Regions from separate parts of the Plantactinospora sonchi genome, predicted to be linked through region 2. Evidence: riboswitches for the same ligand, from Rfam matches in the RefSeq annotation. Region 2 holds a riboswitch; each other region holds the start of a gene.
What was found. A riboswitch is a leader RNA that binds a small molecule or an ion and turns the genes downstream of it on or off. The one in region 2 is predicted to bind thiamine pyrophosphate.

Region 1 (6,685 bases), on a different contig from region 2:
GCCGGGTCGCCCGGCGGGCCCGGGCCCGTTCCAGTTCACTCAGACCGCCCGCACCGGCCAGGGCGAGAACCTCGTCCAGGTTCATCGCCCTCCCCGCGCCTCGCCCTCGGGAAGGTCCGCCCGCTCGGCGACCTCACGGAGCCGGCGCCGCGCCTGTCGCCGGTAGCTGCGCGCGGTGCGGTACGCGACACCGAGCACCCGGGCGATCTCCTGATCGGACCATCCGTCGAGAGCCAGCGCGAGGACCTCCGCCTGACGTGGTGGCAGTTGTCGCAGCCAACCCTGGAGCAGTTCGCGGGCCACGGCGGCCGAGCCGGCCAGCGGTTCGTCCGGTGGCCCGGCCGACAGGACATCCGGTCCACCCTGCTCCGCCGCCGCGCGCCGCCGGACGATCGACAACCTGTGCCGGGCGGTCTGCACCACCCAGGCCAACGGCTTCCGGTAGCCACGGATCTGGTCCCACTCGGCGCGGGCGGCGACAAACGCCTCCAGTACGGCGTCCTCGACCACACCCGGGTCCGGACACTGATACAGCAGGAAACGCTCCACCAGCACGAAGTTCTGCTGGCAGAACTCCTCGAAACCGACGTCCAGGTCGGTCTGTTCCCGGTCCCCCAACCGAGTGCCGGACTCCACCCGTACTGCCGCCTTGCCGTGCCCCCTCACGCCGTCCCGCCCCCTCCTGGTCCGCGTCCCGCTCCCCCGAACGGCCCCGCCACAGCTGCCACCGGGTCCCCGGCGTGCAACCCCCCCTGCAGGTGATCCATTCTCGTCTCTCGTCTCCGTAGGTGTCGTTCCCCGTATAACTCTCCGTCAATGACGGTGATGTCGGCGGCGACGCGCGGAGCTCAGGATGACGATGATCGAATAGACGACGCCCACCTGCGATACCTCGGATGATCGGTCAATGGAGAGAACCAGATCATACGAGGTTGGATACTGTCCAGTATGGATCGCGGAGCGTAGTACTTCAATACTTCGGAGTGTTGGCAGTCTCGTCCACGGTCGATTGGCGGGCGGAACCGGTCGCGACGCGCCGACGGGCGGGGTGGACCACGGGGCGCCGCGAGCCGTTCTCAGGCCCCGACCACCTCGTCCCGGTCGGGAAACTCGCCCTCGCCCTCCTCGTCGTCGGGCTCACCCCAGTTCCGACGCAGCCACGGCAGCCCGACCCAGAAGGTCAGGAACCATGCGCCGGTCAGCCCACTGAGCACCAGCGCCACCCCTCGGGGCAGGACGAAGTCCGTGATCAGCAGCACCGAGCTGACCATCGCGATCAACATGAAGGCCAGACCACCGGTTGCCACGGCATGGGCGAACCGGACCAGCTCCGGCTTGCGCCCCTGCCGGAAAAGCGCCCGGTGGAACGCGACCGGAGAGATGATCAACGCGGTCGCGGCGGCCGCGGCGATCAACGCGACGATGTACGTGTCCTTCTGGAACTCGGTGGCCCGGGGAAAACCGTTGCTGAACGGCAGGGTGAGCAGAAACGCGAAAAGGATCTGGACACCGGTCTGCGCCACCCGCAGCTCCTGGAGCAGGTCGGTGAAGTTGCGCTGCCAGCGCTGCTTCTCGGTCTCGACACTCACCCAGCCACCTCCGCTGCCACCGCCACACCCGTTCGTCGGAATCGAGTGCGGAGCAGTGTGCCCCGCATCGACGTACCCGAAACGCGAGTCCGGTTCGTCATGCTTCGGCCCGGACGTCCCGACGTCGCCATCGATTCCGGTTCAGGTGGCGCCCCTGCCGCGCCCGATCCGGCCGACGGCCGCCGGCCGGATCACGACAGACGGGTTCGCTACCTCGGGTTCGGGCCCCACCCCGTCCCCGACCTCGGGCTCCACCGGTCAGGAGCCGCGCCGGATCCGGCCCGCGTACCGGGCCTCCAGCACCTTGTTGTGCTCGTCGCCGGTAGGGATGTTGGCCGACAGGTAGACCGGTGGTGTCTCCCCCGCCTCGATCAGCCGGGCCACCACCTCGACGGTGATCTGCTGGGCGAGCAGCGCGGCGGTGATCGACGAGACGGCGCCGACCGCGCCGCCACCGGGCAGCGGCAACGTCGCGTCGCCGTACGGGGCACCGTTGTCCAGCACCACGTCGGCCAGGTCACCGAGCCTGCGCCCGGAGGGATGCCGGGACGGTACGCCGGCCGAGTGCTCCGCCGAGGTGATCGCGATCAGCGCGTGTCCACGCTCCTTCACCAGGGCGGCGAACTCGACGATCGTGCCGTTCACGCCCGAGTTGGAGGCGATCACGAAGATGTCCGGCGGCTGGACCGGAGCCAGTTCCAGCAGCCGACGGGCCACCGTGGGGTCACGTTCGAGGGTCGGGCCGAGGATGTCCGCCGGCGCACCGCCGTACAGCACCAGGTCACGCAGGGCGATCCGGTTCGTCGGGACCAGTCCACCGGCCCGGCCGGCGATCTCCATCGAGAGCGCCTCCGAGTGGCCGGTGCCGAACGCGTGCACCACGCCGCCGGCCCGGAGCGCCGTGGTGACCAGGTCGGCCGCCCGGCGTACGTTGTCCCGCTGCCCCGCCGCCACCCGGGTCATCAGCCCGGTCACGACCTCCAGGTAGCCCTCCGCGCTCAGTGTCACCTGTCCACGTCCCTTCGCCCCACTGTCGATCATGCGGTCCGTGTCGACGATGCCATGCCCGGCCCCCGAGGGCTCACCGTGTGCCGAGTATCCGGGACAGTACGGCGTCGGCGAGCGCCTCCGTCGCCTCCTCCGGTACCCAGTGCCCGATCCCGGCCAGCGGTACGAAGCGGTAGTCGCCGGTGACGTGGTCGGCGCAGTTCCGGGCCGCGACCGGACCCACCGCCACGTCGGCGTCGCCCCAGACGAACGTGGTCGGCACCACCACCGGCCCGGTCTTGGCCAGGCCCTCCGTCGACATCGCCCGGTACCAGTTCAACGCGGCGGTCAGCGCACCGGGCTCGCGCAGCGGCGCGACGTACCGGTCGATCCGGTCCTCGGGCAGGCCGCTGAGCACCCGACGCAGCACCGCCGCCCCGTCGGCGAGCAGGACGTGCTCGGCCTTGCCGGTCTCCCGGAAGAGCTGCATGTACGCCGAGCGGGACCGCTGGTCCGGGTCCTCCGCGATCGCCCGTGCGAAGGCGGTCGGATGCGGTACGGAGACCGCGGTCAGGGTACGGACCCGGTCCTGGTGGTCGGCGGCGAGCCGCCAGGCGACCGCCGCACCCCAGTCGTGCCCCACCACGTGCGCCGCGGGCAGGTCGAGCGCGTCGAGCACCGCCACCGCGTCGGCGACCAGTTCGGTCAGCTGGTACGCCGCGACCTCGGTCGGCCGCGCCTGCGGCGAGTAGCCCCGCTGGTCCAGGACGAGGCTGCGCAGCCCCGCCGCGTGCAGGGCCGGCAGCAGGTCGTCCCATTGCGCGCCACGCTGGGGGAAACCGTGCAGCAGCAGGACGGGCTCGCCGTCCGCCGGGCCACCGGTGTGCAGGTCGAAGGTCAGGTCCCGGACGGTGATCCGCATGACCCGACCCTAGTCGTGGCTATCGGCGCGGACGGATCCGGTGCTAGCGTTCGCGAAACAACTGCACATCCGACAGGGGAGCGCGCAGCGCTGAGAGTGCGGGCAGACACGCCCGCAGACCCTCGAACCTGATCTGGGTAATGCCAGCGCAGGGAGTTCGGTCGAGTCTCCAGCCACGCCACGGTCCGGGCCCACCCGGACCGTGGCGTGCGTTCCGCCCCTGGATCGCCAAGCGACTGGGAGGCATCACCCATGAAAGAGTCCGGCAGCACCGGATGGCGGACCGTCGACATCGTCGTCGCCTCGGTCATCGCGGTCGCCTTCGGCGTCATCTTCTGGGCCTGGAACCTGGTCTGGGGCGCCACCGAGGGCGCCTTCACCTTCTTTCCGCCGGCCCAGGCGGTCATCTACGGCGTCTGGCTGGTGCCGGGGGTGCTCGGCGGCCTGGTGATCCGCAAGCCGGGCGCGGCTCTGTACTGCGAGTTCCTCGCCGCGTTCGTCTCGGTGATGCTCGGCAGCCAGTGGGGCACGATGGCCGTCCTCCAGGGCCTCTTCCAGGGTGTCGGCGCCGAACTGGCCTTCCTGGCCTTCGGCTACCGCCTGTTCCGGCTGCCGGTCGCGGTGCTCTCCGGCGCCCTGGCCGGGCTCGCCGCCGCGATCTTCGACCAGATCCGCTACTACTCGGAGAGCGACTTCGCCTCGTTCCGGCTGCCGGTCTTTGTCATCACCGTGGTCAGCTCGGCGATCATCGCCGGCGTCGGCGGCTGGGCGCTGACCCGGGCGTTGGCCCAGACCGGCGTACTGGACCGTTTCCCGGCCGGCCGGGACCGGGCCCCGGTCTGAGCAGGGCCACCCGATGACGGAGCGGACGGTGTCACGGTGAGCGCGGTCGAGCTGCGCGGCTTCGGCTGGCGGCACGCCGGACGCCGGGCCTGGGCGGTCCGTGACGTCGACCTGCGGATCGAGCACGGTGAGCGGGTCCTGCTGCTCGGGGCCTCCGGGGCCGGCAAGAGCACCCTGCTGGCGGCACTCGCCGGCCTGCTCGCCGAGGACTCCGGTGAGCAGGCCGGCAGCGTCGAGATCGACGGGCTGGACCCGCGCAAGGCCCGGGAGCGGGTCGGCGTCGTCTTCCAGGACCCGCAGACCCAACTGGTGATGGCCCGGGCCGGTGACGACGTGGCGTTCGGCCTGGAGAACCGGGGAGTTCCGGCGGCGGAGATCTGGCCCCGGGTCGCCGAGGCCCTGGACCGGGTCGGCTTCCCGTACCGGCCGGACCGGTCCACCAGCGCACTCTCCGGCGGTGAGCAGCAACGGCTCGCCCTGGCCGGGGTGCTCGCCCTGCGCCCGGGACTGCTGCTGCTCGACGAGCCGACCGCCAACCTGGATCCGGCGGGCGCCGCCCTGGTCCGAGGCGCGATCGGCGCCGCACTGGACGCCGACACCACGCTGATCCTGGTCGAGCACCGGGTGGCGGAGGCGCTGCCGCTGGTCGACCGGGTCGTCGTGCTGGAACCGGGTGGCGGGGTCCGGGCCGACGGGCCGCCGGCCGAGGTGTTCGCGACGCACGGGGCCGAGCTGGCCGCCGCCGGGGTCTGGGTGCCCGGTCCGCCGCCGGCGCCCCGCCGGTCCACCTCCCCGGCCGGGGAGGTGCTGCTCACCGCCGAGCGGCTCGGCCTGCCACCGCGGCTGGCCCCGGCCGACCTGACCGTACGCGCCGGCGAGGCGCTCGCCGTGCTCGGACCGAACGGCGCCGGCAAGTCGACCCTCGCCCTGCTCCTCGGCGGTCTGCTCAAGCCCGGCACCGGCACCCTCCGGGCGACCCCGGCACTCGCCGGCCGGTACGCGGACAGCCCACCGCACCGCTGGCGGGCACCGGTGCTGGCGCAACGGATCGGTTCGGTCTTCCAGGATCCGGAGCACCAGTTCGTCACCGGCACGGTACGGGCGGAACTGGCGCTCGGCCCACGTCGGGCCGGCCGTTCCGAGGCCGAGGTGTCGTCCACCGTGGACGAGTTGCTCTCCCGGCTCCGGCTGGACCAGTTGGCCGCCGCCAACCCGTACACCCTCTCCGGTGGGCAGGCGCGGCGGCTCAGCGTGGCGACCGCGCTGGCCACCGCGCCCCGGCTGCTGATCCTGGACGAGCCGACGTTCGGCCAGGACCGGCGGACCTGGCTGGAGCTGGTCGAGCTGCTCGCCGGGCTGCGCGACACCGGGCACGGCGTCGTCGCGGTCACCCACGACGCGGACTTTGTCACCGCCCTGGCCGACCGGACGTGGCGGCTCGGTGCTGATGCGGCGCCAACCGCCGCGCCGACGGTGCGCAGGGACGGCGATCCGGCACCGACGGTGCCGACGGACGATCCGCGGCCGGTGTCGGGATGATCCCGTACCCGATGGTCACCGCGCCCGCCGCGCCGCTGGCCCGACGTAACCCGGTGGCGAAGCTCGCCGCCGCGCTGCTCTTCTCGGTGCCGCTGCTCGCCACCCTCGACCCGCTCGTCCCGTCCCTGGCCATCGCGGTGGAACTGCTGGCCGCGCCGCTGTTCGGCGTCTCCTACCGACTGCTTGCCCGACGTGCCTGGCCACTGCTGTTCAGCGCGCTCGGCGTCCTGGTCACGATGCTGCTCTTCGCCGCCGAGCGGACCGGTGACGTCCTCGTCTCCGCCGGTCCGCTGCTGGTCACCACCGGGGTGCTCGGTACCGGCCTGGGGCTGGCGCTGCGGGTGATCGCGGTCGCGCTGCCCGGGGTACTGGTCTTCGCCACCACCGACCCGACCGATCTCGCCGACGCGCTGGTGCAGAACGCCAAGGCCCCACCGAGGTTCGCGATCGGCGCCCTGGCCGCGTTCCGGCTGGTGCCGCTGCTCGGGATGGAATGGCGGATGATCAGCATGGCCCGGCGGGCCCGGGGCGTGGACGCCGGGCGCAACCCGCTGGCCCGGCTGCGGCTCTTCGGCTCGACGGCGTTCACGCTGCTGGTCGGGGCGATCCGGCGGGGCACCCGGTTGGCCACCGCGATGGACGCCCGCGGCTTCGACTCCGGCGTCCCGCGTACGTCGGCCCGGCGACAACACTTCACCGGGGCGGACACCGTCCTGGTCGTCGGGGCGGTGGTACTCGCCGCAGCCATCCTCGCGACCAGCGTGGTACTCGGCACGTACCGGCCGCTGATCGGCTGAGCCCGTGG
Region 2 (6,685 bases):
GGTGCGCTCGTCACCGATCACCTCGAGCTTCACCCACGAGGTGTCGAACGCCTCCCGGGCCAGGTGTGCCGTGGTCACCGCCTCGGCGGCGGTACGACAGCCGGCGGTGTTCGGCAGCAGCCGTACGCCGCACCGGGCGAGGACGTCGAGCAGTCCGCCGCCCATCGTCGCGCCGCTGTCGATCCGGCGCAGCGCGACGGTGACGAGTTCGGTGCCACTGGCCCGGATCGCCTGCTCCAGCGCGTACGGGCTGCTGGCTCCGCCGGTGCCGAGGATGAGTCGGGACCGGAACGTCTCGCCGCCGAGCCGGAACTCGTCGACGGCGGTTTCCCCGGGGGTCGCCACGGTGGTCATCGCGTTCACCCGCCCTGGGCCGCGGTCAGCACCTCGACCCGGTCCCCGTCCCGCAGCACCCGCGCCGGCCAGCCGGTACGCGGCACCACCTCGCCGTTCACCGCCACCGCCACGCCCCGGCTCTCCGGGGTCAGTTCGGTGACCAGGTCGGCCAGGGTCTTCTCGCCGGGCAGCCGGTGCCCGACTCCGTTCACGGTCAGTTCCATGGTTCCTCCCGGCTCGGGGACTACGCGGATTCGGGCCGCCCACCCGGCCCGACACCGACCTCCGGGTCGGACCGGACCGGGTCGGACCGGACCGGCTCGGCCCGGACAGGGTCCGGTGACCCGAAGCGGTCCGGGGCGAACGGGGCGAGCAGTGGATCGGTCACGCCGGTCGTCAGCAGGTCGGCGACCAGGTCGGCGGTGAGCGGGGTGAGCACGATGCCGTGCCGGTAGTGGCCGGCGGCCACCAGCACCTCCGGCCGGCCGGGCAGCGGGCCGATCAGCGGCGCGTTGTCCGGCGTGCCGGGGCGCAGTCCGGCCCGTGCCTCCACCAGGTGGTACTCGCCGAGTTCGGGCAGCAGTTCGGTGGCGGCGCGGAGCAGTTCCAGCACACCTGAGGCGGTGACGTCGAGGTCGGCGCGTTCTTCGACGGTGGCACCGACCACCACCTCACCGTCGAGGCGGGGTACCAGGTAGACGCCTCGACCGTCGACGTACCCGTCGATGACGTGCCGGAAGCCGGGCGCGGCACCGCCGGGCGCGCGCAGCCGGAGGACCTGCCCCTTCACCGGGCGGACCGGCAGACCGGTCAGTCCGGCCGTGCCGCAGCCGGCCGCGACCACCACCCGCGCCGCGGTCGCGGCCACCTCGTCGAGCGTGGTGACCGGTCGGGCCACCACCGTCACCCCGGCGGCGGCTACCGCGGCCCGCAGCGCCGCCACCAGCCGACGCGGATCCACCTGGTGGTCGCCGGCCGCGAACGCGCCGCCGCGCAACCGGGTCGCCAGCAGCGGCTCGCGGTCGCGCAGTTCCGCCGGCCGCAGCCGGGTGATCGGCAGGCCGAGTTCCCGCTGGTACGCCCAGAGCCGTTCCGCCTCGGCCAGGTCGTCGGAGGTGACCGCGACCGAGAGGGTGCCCTCGGTGCGGTAGCCCAGGTCGAGTCCGGTCCGGTCGGTCAACCCCGCGGCGAAGTCGGGCCACCGGGCGGCCGAGGCGACCAGCAGGCCGGTCAGCGCCCGCTCGCCGAAGTGTGCCTCGGAGACCGGGGCGAGCATGCCGGCGGCGACGTCGGCGGCACCCGAGCCGGGGTTCGGGTCGTAGACGGTGACCCGCATACCCCGTTCGGCGCACCGCCAGGCGGTGGCCAGCCCGACCGGGCCGGCGCCGATCACCGCTACGTCGGGACAGCCGCCGGTCAGCACGTCGCCACTCCGGCGGAGGGCGCGCTGGCGCCTCCACCGGGTGGCGAACTTCGGTCGATCTCGGCCGCGGCGGCGGCTTCCGGGGTGGGGTCGGCCGGCAGCGGCGCACGCAGCGCGGCGAGCAGTTCGGCGGTGGCCCGGGCCGGGTCGACGGCGACGGAGAGCGCGCCGACCACCGCCACGCCGTACGCCCCGGCGGCGCGCAACGCCGACACCTGGGCGGCGGTGATCCCGCCGATCGCGATCACCGGGACCGGCACCGCCGAGGCGACCCGGCGGATCCCGGCCGGGCCGATCGGATCCGGCAGTCCGTCCTTGGTCCGGGTGGCGTAACACGGGCCGACCCCGAGGTAACTGGCGCCGGCGTCGACCGCCGCCAGGCCGGTCTCCGGGTCACGGGCGGTCGCGCCGAGCACCGCCGTCGGGCCGAGCAGCCGGCGGGCGACGTCGACCGGCAGGTCACGGGCGCCGACGTGGGCGCCGACGGCGCCGACCGCGAGCGCCACGTGCAGCCGGTCGTTGACCAGGCAGGCCGCCCCGTACGCGTCGCACAGCGCGAGGATCTCCCGAGCCAGCTCGTACGCGGCCCGGTCGTCGGTGTTGTCCTCGACCCGGACCTGCACGGCCAGTTCGGGTCCGGCCACGGAGAGTGCCGCCCGGACCGTCGACAGTGGATCCCGACCGGGCCGGGTGTCGGTGATGAGATGGAGTCGAGCGAGAGATGACATGGCAACGCTCCTCCCTGCGCCGGCATTACCCGGATCAGGTTCGACGGTCGGGGGCTCCAGCCCCCCTCTCAGCCCGGTACACCGGGCTCCCGTGGGTCACTTGTCGGCGACGATACGCGCTTCGTAACGCTGACGTAAAGACCCGTGACCGATCGCACACGCACCGGCACGGATCGATCCGTCCTCCGCCCCCTGCTTCGCGCCACCCCCGGCTCCCGGTCGCCGCCGCCGACCATCGACCGCCGACGGTCGACCGCCGGTCGGACGCGCGAAAGATCGACTTGGACTGTCCTATCCGGTAAATCCGTTGCCGTTACGCAACCGTTACCGGAATTAACCTCGCGTCCGTATTCCGGTACCCCCGGTACTCGCCCTAATTTGTTCAACGACAAGGCAGAATCCGGCCGGTCGAAGCCTCGGCGGGCCACGATCGGCCCCGCACCCCGAGGCGGACCTTCGGCGAGCCGTACCCGGGATCCCCCGTTGTCCTCATCGGACGAAGGAGATCCTTCGTGGCAACCCCGCGCCGCGTCCGCGGCACCCCCACCACTGACCGGGCACCCGGCCACCGTCCTGGCACCCTCACCCGCTCCCTGCTCAGCACGGCCGCCGCAGTAGCCCTGACCAGCACGATGCTGGTCGGTACCCCGGCCACGGCCGCTCCGGTCGGCCAGCCACTCGCGGCACCCGCACCGGCACCCGCACCCGCCCCGGCGGAACCCTTCTCCGTGCTGGTCTTCTCCAAGACCGCGGGATTCCGGCACGACTCCATACCGGCCGGCATCGCCGCCATCCGACAGCTCGGCACCGAGCACGGCTTCACCGTCGACGCGACCGAGGACGCCGGCGCGTTCACCGAGCAGAACCTGGCCCGCTACCAGGCGGTCGTCTGGCTCTCCACCACCGGTGACGTACTCGACGCCGATCAGCAGACGGCGTTCGAACGGTACATCCAGGCCGGCGGCGGGTACGCCGGTGTGCACGCCGCCTCCGACACCGAGTACGACTGGCCCTGGTACGGCGACCTGGTCGGCGCGTACTTCGCGTCGCACCCGGCCAACCAGCAGGCCACCGTCAAGGTCGAGGACCACGCGCACGAGTCCACGAAGTCGTTGCCGGACACCTGGTCCCGGTACGACGAGTGGTACAACTTCCGGGACAACCCGCGTGCCGACGTACACGTGCTGGCCTCGCTGGACGAGACCAGCTACTCCCCCGGCTCCGGGGCGATGGGCCACGACCACCCGTTCGCCTGGTGCCAGGACTACGACGGCGGCCGGGCCTGGTACACGGCGGGTGGACACACCCAGCAGTCGTACGCCGAACCGGAGTTCCTGGCCCACCTGCTCGGCGGCATCCAGACCGCGGCCGGCGTGGTCGACGCCGACTGCAGCGCCTCGCTGAGCAGCAGCTTCGAGAAGGTGACGCTGGACAGCAACACCAGCAACCCGATGGAGCTGGACGTGGCACCGGACGGCCGGGTCTTCTACGTCGAGCGGGACGGCCGGGTCCAGATCGTCAAGCCGGACACCGGCACCACCGTCACCGCCATCGACCTCGACGTCTTCACCGGCAACGAGGACGGCCTGATCGGCATCCGGCTCGACCCCGACTTCGCCACCAACAAATGGGTGTACCTCTACTACGCGCCCAACGACGGCACCCCGCACAACTTCCTCTCCCGGTTCACCGTCGTCGGCGACACCCTCGACCCGGCCAGCGAGAAGGTCGTGCTGACCGTCACCACCCAGCGCAACACCTGCTGCCACGCGGGCGGCAGCATGGCGTTCGACAGCGCGGGCAACCTCTACCTGGCCACCGGGGACAACACCAACCCGTTCGAGTCGAACGGCTACAGCCCGCTCGACGAGCGGACCGGCCGGCAGGACTACGACGCCCAGCGCACCTCCGGCAACACCAACGACCTGCGTGGCAAGGTGATCCGGATCCACCCGGAGGACGACGGCACGTACACCGTCCCGGCCGGGAACCTGTTCCCGCCGGGCACGGAGAAGACCCGGCCGGAGATCTTCGCGATGGGCTTCCGGAACCCGTTCCGGATCGGCGTCGACCCCGGCACCGACACCCTGTACGTGGCGGACTACGGCCCGGACGCCGGCGCGGCGAACCCGGACCGCGGACCGGGCAACACGGTGGAGTGGAACATCGTCGGGCAGGCCGGCAACTACGGCTGGCCGTACTGCGTCGGCGCCAACGTCGCGTACCGGGAGTTCACCTTCCCGTCCGGGCCGGCCGGCCCGGCGTACGACTGTGCCGCGCCGGTGAACAACTCGCCGAACAACACCGGTCTGACCAACCTGCCGCCGGCGATCCCGGCCACCGTCGACTACGACTACAACGGCAACCCCGAGTTCCCCGAGCTGGGTGGCGGCGGGGCACCGATGGGCGGACCGGTCTACCGGTACGACCCGGAGAACCCCTCCGAGCGCAAGTGGCCGGCGTACTTCGACGGCAAGGCGATGTTCGGCGAGTGGAACCAGAACAAGATGTACACCTTCCAGGTCAGCCAGGACGGCAGGTCGCTGGTGGACATCAACCAGTTGCTCGCCGGGATGACCTTCGTCCGGCCGATGGACTTCGAGTTCGGGCCGGACGGCGCGCTCTACCTGATCGAGTGGGGCAGCGGCTTCGGCGGCAACAACGACAACTCGGGGATCTACCGGATCGAGTACATCGCCGGTGACCGGGCCCCGATCGCGGTCGGAACCGGCGACCCGACCTCCGGCCCGTCGCCGCTGACCGTCGCCTTCTCCAGCGAGGGCTCCCGCGACCCGGACGGTGGCCCGATCACCTACGCCTGGACGTTCGGGGACGGCGGCAGCTCGACCGAGGCCAACCCGACGCACACGTACGCCGCGCCGGGCAACTACAACGCCCAGCTCACCGTCACCAACGACAGCGGCCGTACCGCGGTGGCGAACGTCCCGGTCACGGTCGGGAACACCGCCCCGACGGTGACCATCGAGTTCCCGCCGGAGGGTGGTTTCTTCTACTGGGGCGACCAGGTGCGTTACACGGTCAAGGTGACCGACCCGGAGGACGGGACGATCGACTGCGACCGGGTGAAGTTGCAGTACTTCCTGGGCCACGACAAGCACGCCCACCCGCTCGACGAGTACACCGGCTGCACCGGCCTGGTGCAGACCTCGCTGGCCGCCGGACACGGTGAGGACGCGGACATCTTCGCGGTCTTCGAGGCGACGTACACCGACGGTGGCGGCGCCGGCGGCTCGGCCGCGCTGACCGGCCGGGCGATCGAGGTGCTGCAGCCGAAGCGCAAGCAGGCGGAGTACTTCGCCGCCACCGGCCGCGCCCCCGGCGGGGTCGGCACCGGTGACCCCGGGGTGCAGAGCCAGGCGACCAGCGATCCCCAGGGTGGTTTCCAGAACATCGCCTTCATCGAGGACGGCGACTACTGGTCGTTCGACCCGGCGAACCTGAGCGGCATCGACGCGATCCGGTTCCGGGCCTCCTCGGCCGGCGGCGGCGCGCAGATCGAGGTACGGGCCGGTGCGGCGGACGGTCCGCTACTGGCCACCGCGAGTGTGCCGAACACCGGCGGCTGGCAGACCTGGGCCGACGTCACGGCGCAACTGGCCAGCCCGAGCACGGTGAGCGGTCCGCTCTTCTTCGTGGCCAAGAACCCGGCCGGCGCCACCGGCACCGGGGCGATCCTCAACGTCAACTGGGTCGACTTCGTCGGCCGGGGCATCACCGAGAACGCGCCGCCGGCGGTGTCGGTCAGCGCGGACCCGACCACCGGCACCGCACCGGTCCGGGTGGCCTTCGACGGCACCGCCAGTGACGCCGAGGGTGACGGGCTCACGTACGCCTGGGACTTCGGTGACGGTGGCACGGCGGACACCCTCGACGCGGTGCACACGTACGCCGTCGCGGGCACCTTCGTGGCGACGCTGACCGTGACCGACGAGCGGGGCGCGCAGTCCTCGGCGTACGTGTCGATCCGGGTGGAGGCACCGAACACATCCTGTTTCGGGGCCCGCTCGGACGACTTCTCCGGCACCTCGCTGGAGAAGGACCGCTGGTCGACGGTGGTCCGGGAGAACCAGCTGTACGCGGTACGGGACGGCAACCTGGTGCTGCCGACCTCGGTCGGCGACCTGTACGGCAGCCGTAACGACGCCAGCAACCTGGTGCTGCAACCGGCACCGAGCGG
Region 3 (6,685 bases), on a different contig from region 2:
GGGCGTCCGCATTCCTGCCGTTTCGGCATCCTCTGGACACAGGACCTTCCCGGGGCCCCTTTCCCGTCGTTGCACCGCCGCAGGGTGGTCCTGACCAACGAGGAGGCGCCGTATGGCTGCCAAGCGAAAGACCAGGAGTGGGCGGAAATCCGCCGCCGGCAGCAAGCCGTCCGGCAGGGAACTGGCCGGCAAGGAACTGACCGGCTCCGACGAGGGCACGGTGACGGCCGACAGTCCGACCGTTGACGGGTCGGAGCTGCCGGCCGTGGCGAGGCCCACCGCCGGCCGGCCGGTCGCGCCGACCACCGGACCGGTTCCCCGCGGCGGCGCGGGCTTCTCCGGGGTCGGACGCGGCCAGGGGGCGGGTTCGGCCCGCCGCTACGCCTTCCGGCGTAGCTGACCCCGGACAGCACGGACCTGCCCGGGAGGCCGGCACCGGATCGGTGCCGGCCTCCCGGGTCAGCCAGGTCGGATGACGGTCCGGACCGGACGTCCGGTGTCTGGCACAGCCTGGGGATGATGTCCCACATGGACGAGATCCGTGATCTGGTGGCGGCGCATCTGCCCGGGTACGTGCCCCGGACGGTCGTCCTGCTGGGCGAGGGCGCCGACAACGTCGCGTACGAGGTCAACGACGAGTTGGTCGTGCGGCTCGTCAGGAGGGCCGAGGACGCCGCCGAGGTGGCGCGGGAGGCGCGGCTGTTGACCGCCGTCGCCGGGGTCTCCCCGCTGCCCGTACCGGTGCCGGCGTTCGCCGTCCCCGAGTTGGGCTGCCTGGCCTACGTGAAACTGCGTGGTCGTCCGCTGCTTGAGCTTTCGCCGTCGTGGCGCTCGGCGCATCGGGAGTCGGTCGGCGCCATGGTCGGAGAACTCCTCGCCGCGCTCCATACGACCGGCACCGAACGACTCGCGGCGGTGGCCGTGCCGGACGACTCACCGCCGGAAGAGTGGCTGGCGGAGGCGGGCGACCACTACGAGGCGGTGTCGGCGCGGGTGCCGGAGATCCACCGTGCCGCCATCGAGGCGTTCGTGGCCACCGCACCGCCGTCCGGCGGGTACCCCCTGGTCTTCTCCCACAACGACCTGGGCATCGAGCATCTGCTCGTCGATCCCGTGCACGGCACGGTGACCGGCGTCATCGACTGGGGCGACGCGGCGTTCGTCGACCCGGCCTACGACTTCGGTCTGCTCTACCGCGACCTCGGTCCGGTCGCGCTGGACGCGGCCCTGTGCCGCTACCATGCCGATGACGCGGCGCTACGGCAGCGCGCTGTCTTCTACGCCCGGTGTTCGGTTATCGAGGACCTCGCGTACGGGCTGGAGACCGACGACCTCCGCTACGTCGACAAGTCGCTGGCCGCGCTCGACTGGTTGTTCCGGTGAGCCGTGACGGCTCGCCGGCGGTCTGCCACGGGCTCAGCCGATCAGCGGCCGGTACGTGCCGAGTACCACGCTGGTCGCGAGGATGGCTGCGGCGAGTACCACCGCCCCGACGACCAGGACGGTGTCCGCCCCGGTGAAGTGTTGTCGCCGGGCCGACGTACGCGGGACGCCGGAGTCGAAGCCGCGGGCGTCCATCGCGGTGGCCAACCGGGTGCCCCGCCGGATCGCCCCGACCAGCAGCGTGAACGCCGTCGAGCCGAAGAGCCGCAGCCGGGCCAGCGGGTTGCGCCCGGCGTCCACGCCCCGGGCCCGCCGGGCCATGCTGATCATCCGCCATTCCATCCCGAGCAGCGGCACCAGCCGGAACGCGGCCAGGGCGCCGATCGCGAACCTCGGTGGGGCCTTGGCGTTCTGCACCAGCGCGTCGGCGAGATCGGTCGGGTCGGTGGTGGCGAAGACCAGTACCCCGGGCAGCGCGACCGCGATCACCCGCAGCGCCAGCCCCAGGCCGGTACCGAGCACCCCGGTGGTGACCAGCAGCGGACCGGCGGAGACGAGGACGTCACCGGTCCGCTCGGCGGCGAAGAGCAGCATCGTGACCAGGACGCCGAGCGCGCTGAACAGCAGTGGCCAGGCACGTCGGGCAAGCAGTCGGTAGGAGACGCCGAACAGCGGCGCGGCCAGCAGTTCCACCGCGATGGCCAGGGACGGGACGAGCGGGTCGAGGGTGGCGAGCAGCGGCACCGAGAAGAGCAGCGCGGCGGCGAGCTTCGCCACCGGGTTACGTCGGGCCAGCGGCGCGGCGGGCGCGGTGACCATCGGGTACGGGATCATCCCGACACCGGCCGCGGATCGTCCGTCGGCACCGTCGGTGCCGGATCGCCGTCCCTGCGCACCGTCGGCGCGGCGGTTGGCGCCGCATCAGCACCGAGCCGCCACGTCCGGTCGGCCAGGGCGGTGACAAAGTCCGCGTCGTGGGTGACCGCGACGACGCCGTGCCCGGTGTCGCGCAGCCCGGCGAGCAGCTCGACCAGCTCCAGCCAGGTCCGCCGGTCCTGGCCGAACGTCGGCTCGTCCAGGATCAGCAGCCGGGGCGCGGTGGCCAGCGCGGTCGCCACGCTGAGCCGCCGCGCCTGCCCACCGGAGAGGGTGTACGGGTTGGCGGCGGCCAACTGGTCCAGCCGGAGCCGGGAGAGCAACTCGTCCACGGTGGACGACACCTCGGCCTCGGAACGGCCGGCCCGACGTGGGCCGAGCGCCAGTTCCGCCCGTACCGTGCCGGTGACGAACTGGTGCTCCGGATCCTGGAAGACCGAACCGATCCGTTGCGCCAGCACCGGTGCCCGCCAGCGGTGCGGTGGGCTGTCCGCGTACCGGCCGGCGAGTGCCGGGGTCGCCCGGAGGGTGCCGGTGCCGGGCTTGAGCAGACCGCCGAGGAGCAGGGCGAGGGTCGACTTGCCGGCGCCGTTCGGTCCGAGCACGGCGAGCGCCTCGCCGGCGCGTACGGTCAGGTCGGCCGGGGCCAGCCGCGGTGGCAGGCCGAGCCGCTCGGCGGTGAGCAGCACCTCCCCGGCCGGGGAGGTGGACCGGCGGGGCGCCGGCGGCGGACCGGGCACCCAGACCCCGGCGGCGGCCAGCTCGGCCCCGTGCGTCGCGAACACCTCGGCCGGCGGCCCGTCGGCCCGGACCCCGCCACCCGGTTCCAGCACGACGACCCGGTCGACCAGCGGCAGCGCCTCCGCCACCCGGTGCTCGACCAGGATCAGCGTGGTGTCGGCGTCCAGTGCGGCGCCGATCGCGCCTCGGACCAGGGCGGCGCCCGCCGGATCCAGGTTGGCGGTCGGCTCGTCGAGCAGCAGCAGTCCCGGGCGCAGGGCGAGCACCCCGGCCAGGGCGAGCCGTTGCTGCTCACCGCCGGAGAGTGCGCTGGTGGACCGGTCCGGCCGGTACGGGAAGCCGACCCGGTCCAGGGCCTCGGCGACCCGGGGCCAGATCTCCGCCGCCGGAACTCCCCGGTTCTCCAGGCCGAACGCCACGTCGTCACCGGCCCGGGCCATCACCAGTTGGGTCTGCGGGTCCTGGAAGACGACGCCGACCCGCTCCCGGGCCTTGCGCGGGTCCAGCCCGTCGATCTCGACGCTGCCGGCCTGCTCACCGGAGTCCTCGGCGAGCAGGCCGGCGAGTGCCGCCAGCAGGGTGCTCTTGCCGGCCCCGGAGGCCCCGAGCAGCAGGACCCGCTCACCGTGCTCGATCCGCAGGTCGACGTCACGGACCGCCCAGGCCCGGCGTCCGGCGTGCCGCCAGCCGAAGCCGCGCAGCTCGACCGCGCTCACCGTGACACCGTCCGCTCCGTCATCGGGTGGCCCTGCTCAGACCGGGGCCCGGTCCCGGCCGGCCGGGAAACGGTCCAGTACGCCGGTCTGGGCCAACGCCCGGGTCAGCGCCCAGCCGCCGACGCCGGCGATGATCGCCGAGCTGACCACGGTGATGACAAAGACCGGCAGCCGGAACGAGGCGAAGTCGCTCTCCGAGTAGTAGCGGATCTGGTCGAAGATCGCGGCGGCGAGCCCGGCCAGGGCGCCGGAGAGCACCGCGACCGGCAGCCGGAACAGGCGGTAGCCGAAGGCCAGGAAGGCCAGTTCGGCGCCGACACCCTGGAAGAGGCCCTGGAGGACGGCCATCGTGCCCCACTGGCTGCCGAGCATCACCGAGACGAACGCGGCGAGGAACTCGCAGTACAGAGCCGCGCCCGGCTTGCGGATCACCAGGCCGCCGAGCACCCCCGGCACCAGCCAGACGCCGTAGATGACCGCCTGGGCCGGCGGAAAGAAGGTGAAGGCGCCCTCGGTGGCGCCCCAGACCAGGTTCCAGGCCCAGAAGATGACGCCGAAGGCGACCGCGATGACCGAGGCGACGACGATGTCGACGGTCCGCCATCCGGTGCTGCCGGACTCTTTCATGGGTGATGCCTCCCAGTCGCTTGGCGATCCAGGGGCGGAACGCACGCCACGGTCCGGGTGGGCCCGGACCGTGGCGTGGCTGGAGACTCGACCGAACTCCCTGCGCTGGCATTACCCAGATCAGGTTCGAGGGTCTGCGGGCGTGTCTGCCCGCACTCTCAGCGCTGCGCGCTCCCCTGTCGGATGTGCAGTTGTTTCGCGAACGCTAGCACCGGATCCGTCCGCGCCGATAGCCACGACTAGGGTCGGGTCATGCGGATCACCGTCCGGGACCTGACCTTCGACCTGCACACCGGTGGCCCGGCGGACGGCGAGCCCGTCCTGCTGCTGCACGGTTTCCCCCAGCGTGGCGCGCAATGGGACGACCTGCTGCCGGCCCTGCACGCGGCGGGGCTGCGCAGCCTCGTCCTGGACCAGCGGGGCTACTCGCCGCAGGCGCGGCCGACCGAGGTCGCGGCGTACCAGCTGACCGAACTGGTCGCCGACGCGGTGGCGGTGCTCGACGCGCTCGACCTGCCCGCGGCGCACGTGGTGGGGCACGACTGGGGTGCGGCGGTCGCCTGGCGGCTCGCCGCCGACCACCAGGACCGGGTCCGTACCCTGACCGCGGTCTCCGTACCGCATCCGACCGCCTTCGCACGGGCGATCGCGGAGGACCCGGACCAGCGGTCCCGCTCGGCGTACATGCAGCTCTTCCGGGAGACCGGCAAGGCCGAGCACGTCCTGCTCGCCGACGGGGCGGCGGTGCTGCGTCGGGTGCTCAGCGGCCTGCCCGAGGACCGGATCGACCGGTACGTCGCGCCGCTGCGCGAGCCCGGTGCGCTGACCGCCGCGTTGAACTGGTACCGGGCGATGTCGACGGAGGGCCTGGCCAAGACCGGGCCGGTGGTGGTGCCGACCACGTTCGTCTGGGGCGACGCCGACGTGGCGGTGGGTCCGGTCGCGGCCCGGAACTGCGCCGACCACGTCACCGGCGACTACCGCTTCGTACCGCTGGCCGGGATCGGGCACTGGGTACCGGAGGAGGCGACGGAGGCGCTCGCCGACGCCGTACTGTCCCGGATACTCGGCACACGGTGAGCCCTCGGGGGCCGGGCATGGCATCGTCGACACGGACCGCATGATCGACAGTGGGGCGAAGGGACGTGGACAGGTGACACTGAGCGCGGAGGGCTACCTGGAGGTCGTGACCGGGCTGATGACCCGGGTGGCGGCGGGGCAGCGGGACAACGTACGCCGGGCGGCCGACCTGGTCACCACGGCGCTCCGGGCCGGCGGCGTGGTGCACGCGTTCGGCACCGGCCACTCGGAGGCGCTCTCGATGGAGATCGCCGGCCGGGCCGGTGGACTGGTCCCGACGAACCGGATCGCCCTGCGTGACCTGGTGCTGTACGGCGGTGCGCCGGCGGACATCCTCGGCCCGACCCTCGAACGTGACCCCACGGTGGCCCGTCGGCTGCTGGAACTGGCTCCGGTCCAGCCGCCGGACATCTTCGTGATCGCCTCCAACTCGGGCGTGAACGGCACGATCGTCGAGTTCGCCGCCCTGGTGAAGGAGCGTGGACACGCGCTGATCGCGATCACCTCGGCGGAGCACTCGGCCGGCGTACCGTCCCGGCATCCCTCCGGGCGCAGGCTCGGTGACCTGGCCGACGTGGTGCTGGACAACGGTGCCCCGTACGGCGACGCGACGTTGCCGCTGCCCGGTGGCGGCGCGGTCGGCGCCGTCTCGTCGATCACCGCCGCGCTGCTCGCCCAGCAGATCACCGTCGAGGTGGTGGCCCGGCTGATCGAGGCGGGGGAGACACCACCGGTCTACCTGTCGGCCAACATCCCTACCGGCGACGAGCACAACAAGGTGCTGGAGGCCCGGTACGCGGGCCGGATCCGGCGCGGCTCCTGACCGGTGGAGCCCGAGGTCGGGGACGGGGTGGGGCCCGAACCCGAGGTAGCGAACCCGTCTGTCGTGATCCGGCCGGCGGCCGTCGGCCGGATCGGGCGCGGCAGGGGCGCCACCTGAACCGGAATCGATGGCGACGTCGGGACGTCCGGGCCGAAGCATGACGAACCGGACTCGCGTTTCGGGTACGTCGATGCGGGGCACACTGCTCCGCACTCGATTCCGACGAACGGGTGTGGCGGTGGCAGCGGAGGTGGCTGGGTGAGTGTCGAGACCGAGAAGCAGCGCTGGCAGCGCAACTTCACCGACCTGCTCCAGGAGCTGCGGGTGGCGCAGACCGGTGTCCAGATCCTTTTCGCGTTTCTGCTCACCCTGCCGTTCAGCAACGGTTTTCCCCGGGCCACCGAGTTCCAGAAGGACACGTACATCGTCGCGTTGATCG

Region 1: it holds a riboswitch for thiamine pyrophosphate, as region 2 does, so the genes downstream of both, V1633_RS09210 (ECF transporter S component) here and thiE (thiamine phosphate synthase) in region 2, are expected to answer to the same signal.
Region 3: it holds a riboswitch for thiamine pyrophosphate, as region 2 does, so the genes downstream of both, V1633_RS33475 (ECF transporter S component) here and thiE (thiamine phosphate synthase) in region 2, are expected to answer to the same signal.

The regions. Positions count from the first base shown of each region.
Region 1 is NZ_JAZGQK010000006.1:601,965-608,649, reverse strand. It holds gene V1633_RS09235 (EAL domain-containing protein) at 1-85, opposite strand, end outside; gene V1633_RS09230 (RNA polymerase sigma factor) at 82-636, opposite strand; gene V1633_RS09225 (DUF6328 family protein) at 1,077-1,589, opposite strand; gene V1633_RS09220 (SIS domain-containing protein) at 1,848-2,597, opposite strand; gene V1633_RS09215 (alpha/beta fold hydrolase) at 2,671-3,498, opposite strand; TPP riboswitch at 3,563-3,671, shown strand; gene V1633_RS09210 (ECF transporter S component) at 3,751-4,341, shown strand; gene V1633_RS09205 (ABC transporter ATP-binding protein) at 4,378-5,880, shown strand; gene V1633_RS09200 (energy-coupling factor transporter transmembrane component T family protein) at 5,877-6,677, shown strand.
Region 2 is NZ_JAZGQK010000015.1:44,452-51,136, reverse strand. It holds gene V1633_RS18145 (thiazole synthase) at 1-354, opposite strand, end outside; gene thiS (sulfur carrier protein ThiS) at 360-560, opposite strand; gene thiO (glycine oxidase ThiO) at 581-1,759, opposite strand; partial or broken gene thiE (thiamine phosphate synthase) at 1,870-2,487, opposite strand; TPP riboswitch at 2,482-2,590, opposite strand; gene V1633_RS18125 (ThuA domain-containing protein) at 3,120-6,685, shown strand, end outside.
Region 3 is NZ_JAZGQK010000037.1:35,497-42,181, reverse strand. It holds gene V1633_RS33495 (hypothetical protein) at 113-400, shown strand; gene V1633_RS33490 (phosphotransferase family protein) at 529-1,383, shown strand; gene V1633_RS33485 (energy-coupling factor transporter transmembrane component T family protein) at 1,417-2,217, opposite strand; gene V1633_RS33480 (ABC transporter ATP-binding protein) at 2,214-3,716, opposite strand; gene V1633_RS33475 (ECF transporter S component) at 3,753-4,343, opposite strand; TPP riboswitch at 4,423-4,531, opposite strand; gene V1633_RS33470 (alpha/beta fold hydrolase) at 4,596-5,423, shown strand; gene V1633_RS33465 (SIS domain-containing protein) at 5,497-6,246, shown strand; gene V1633_RS33460 (DUF6328 family protein) at 6,505-6,685, shown strand, end outside.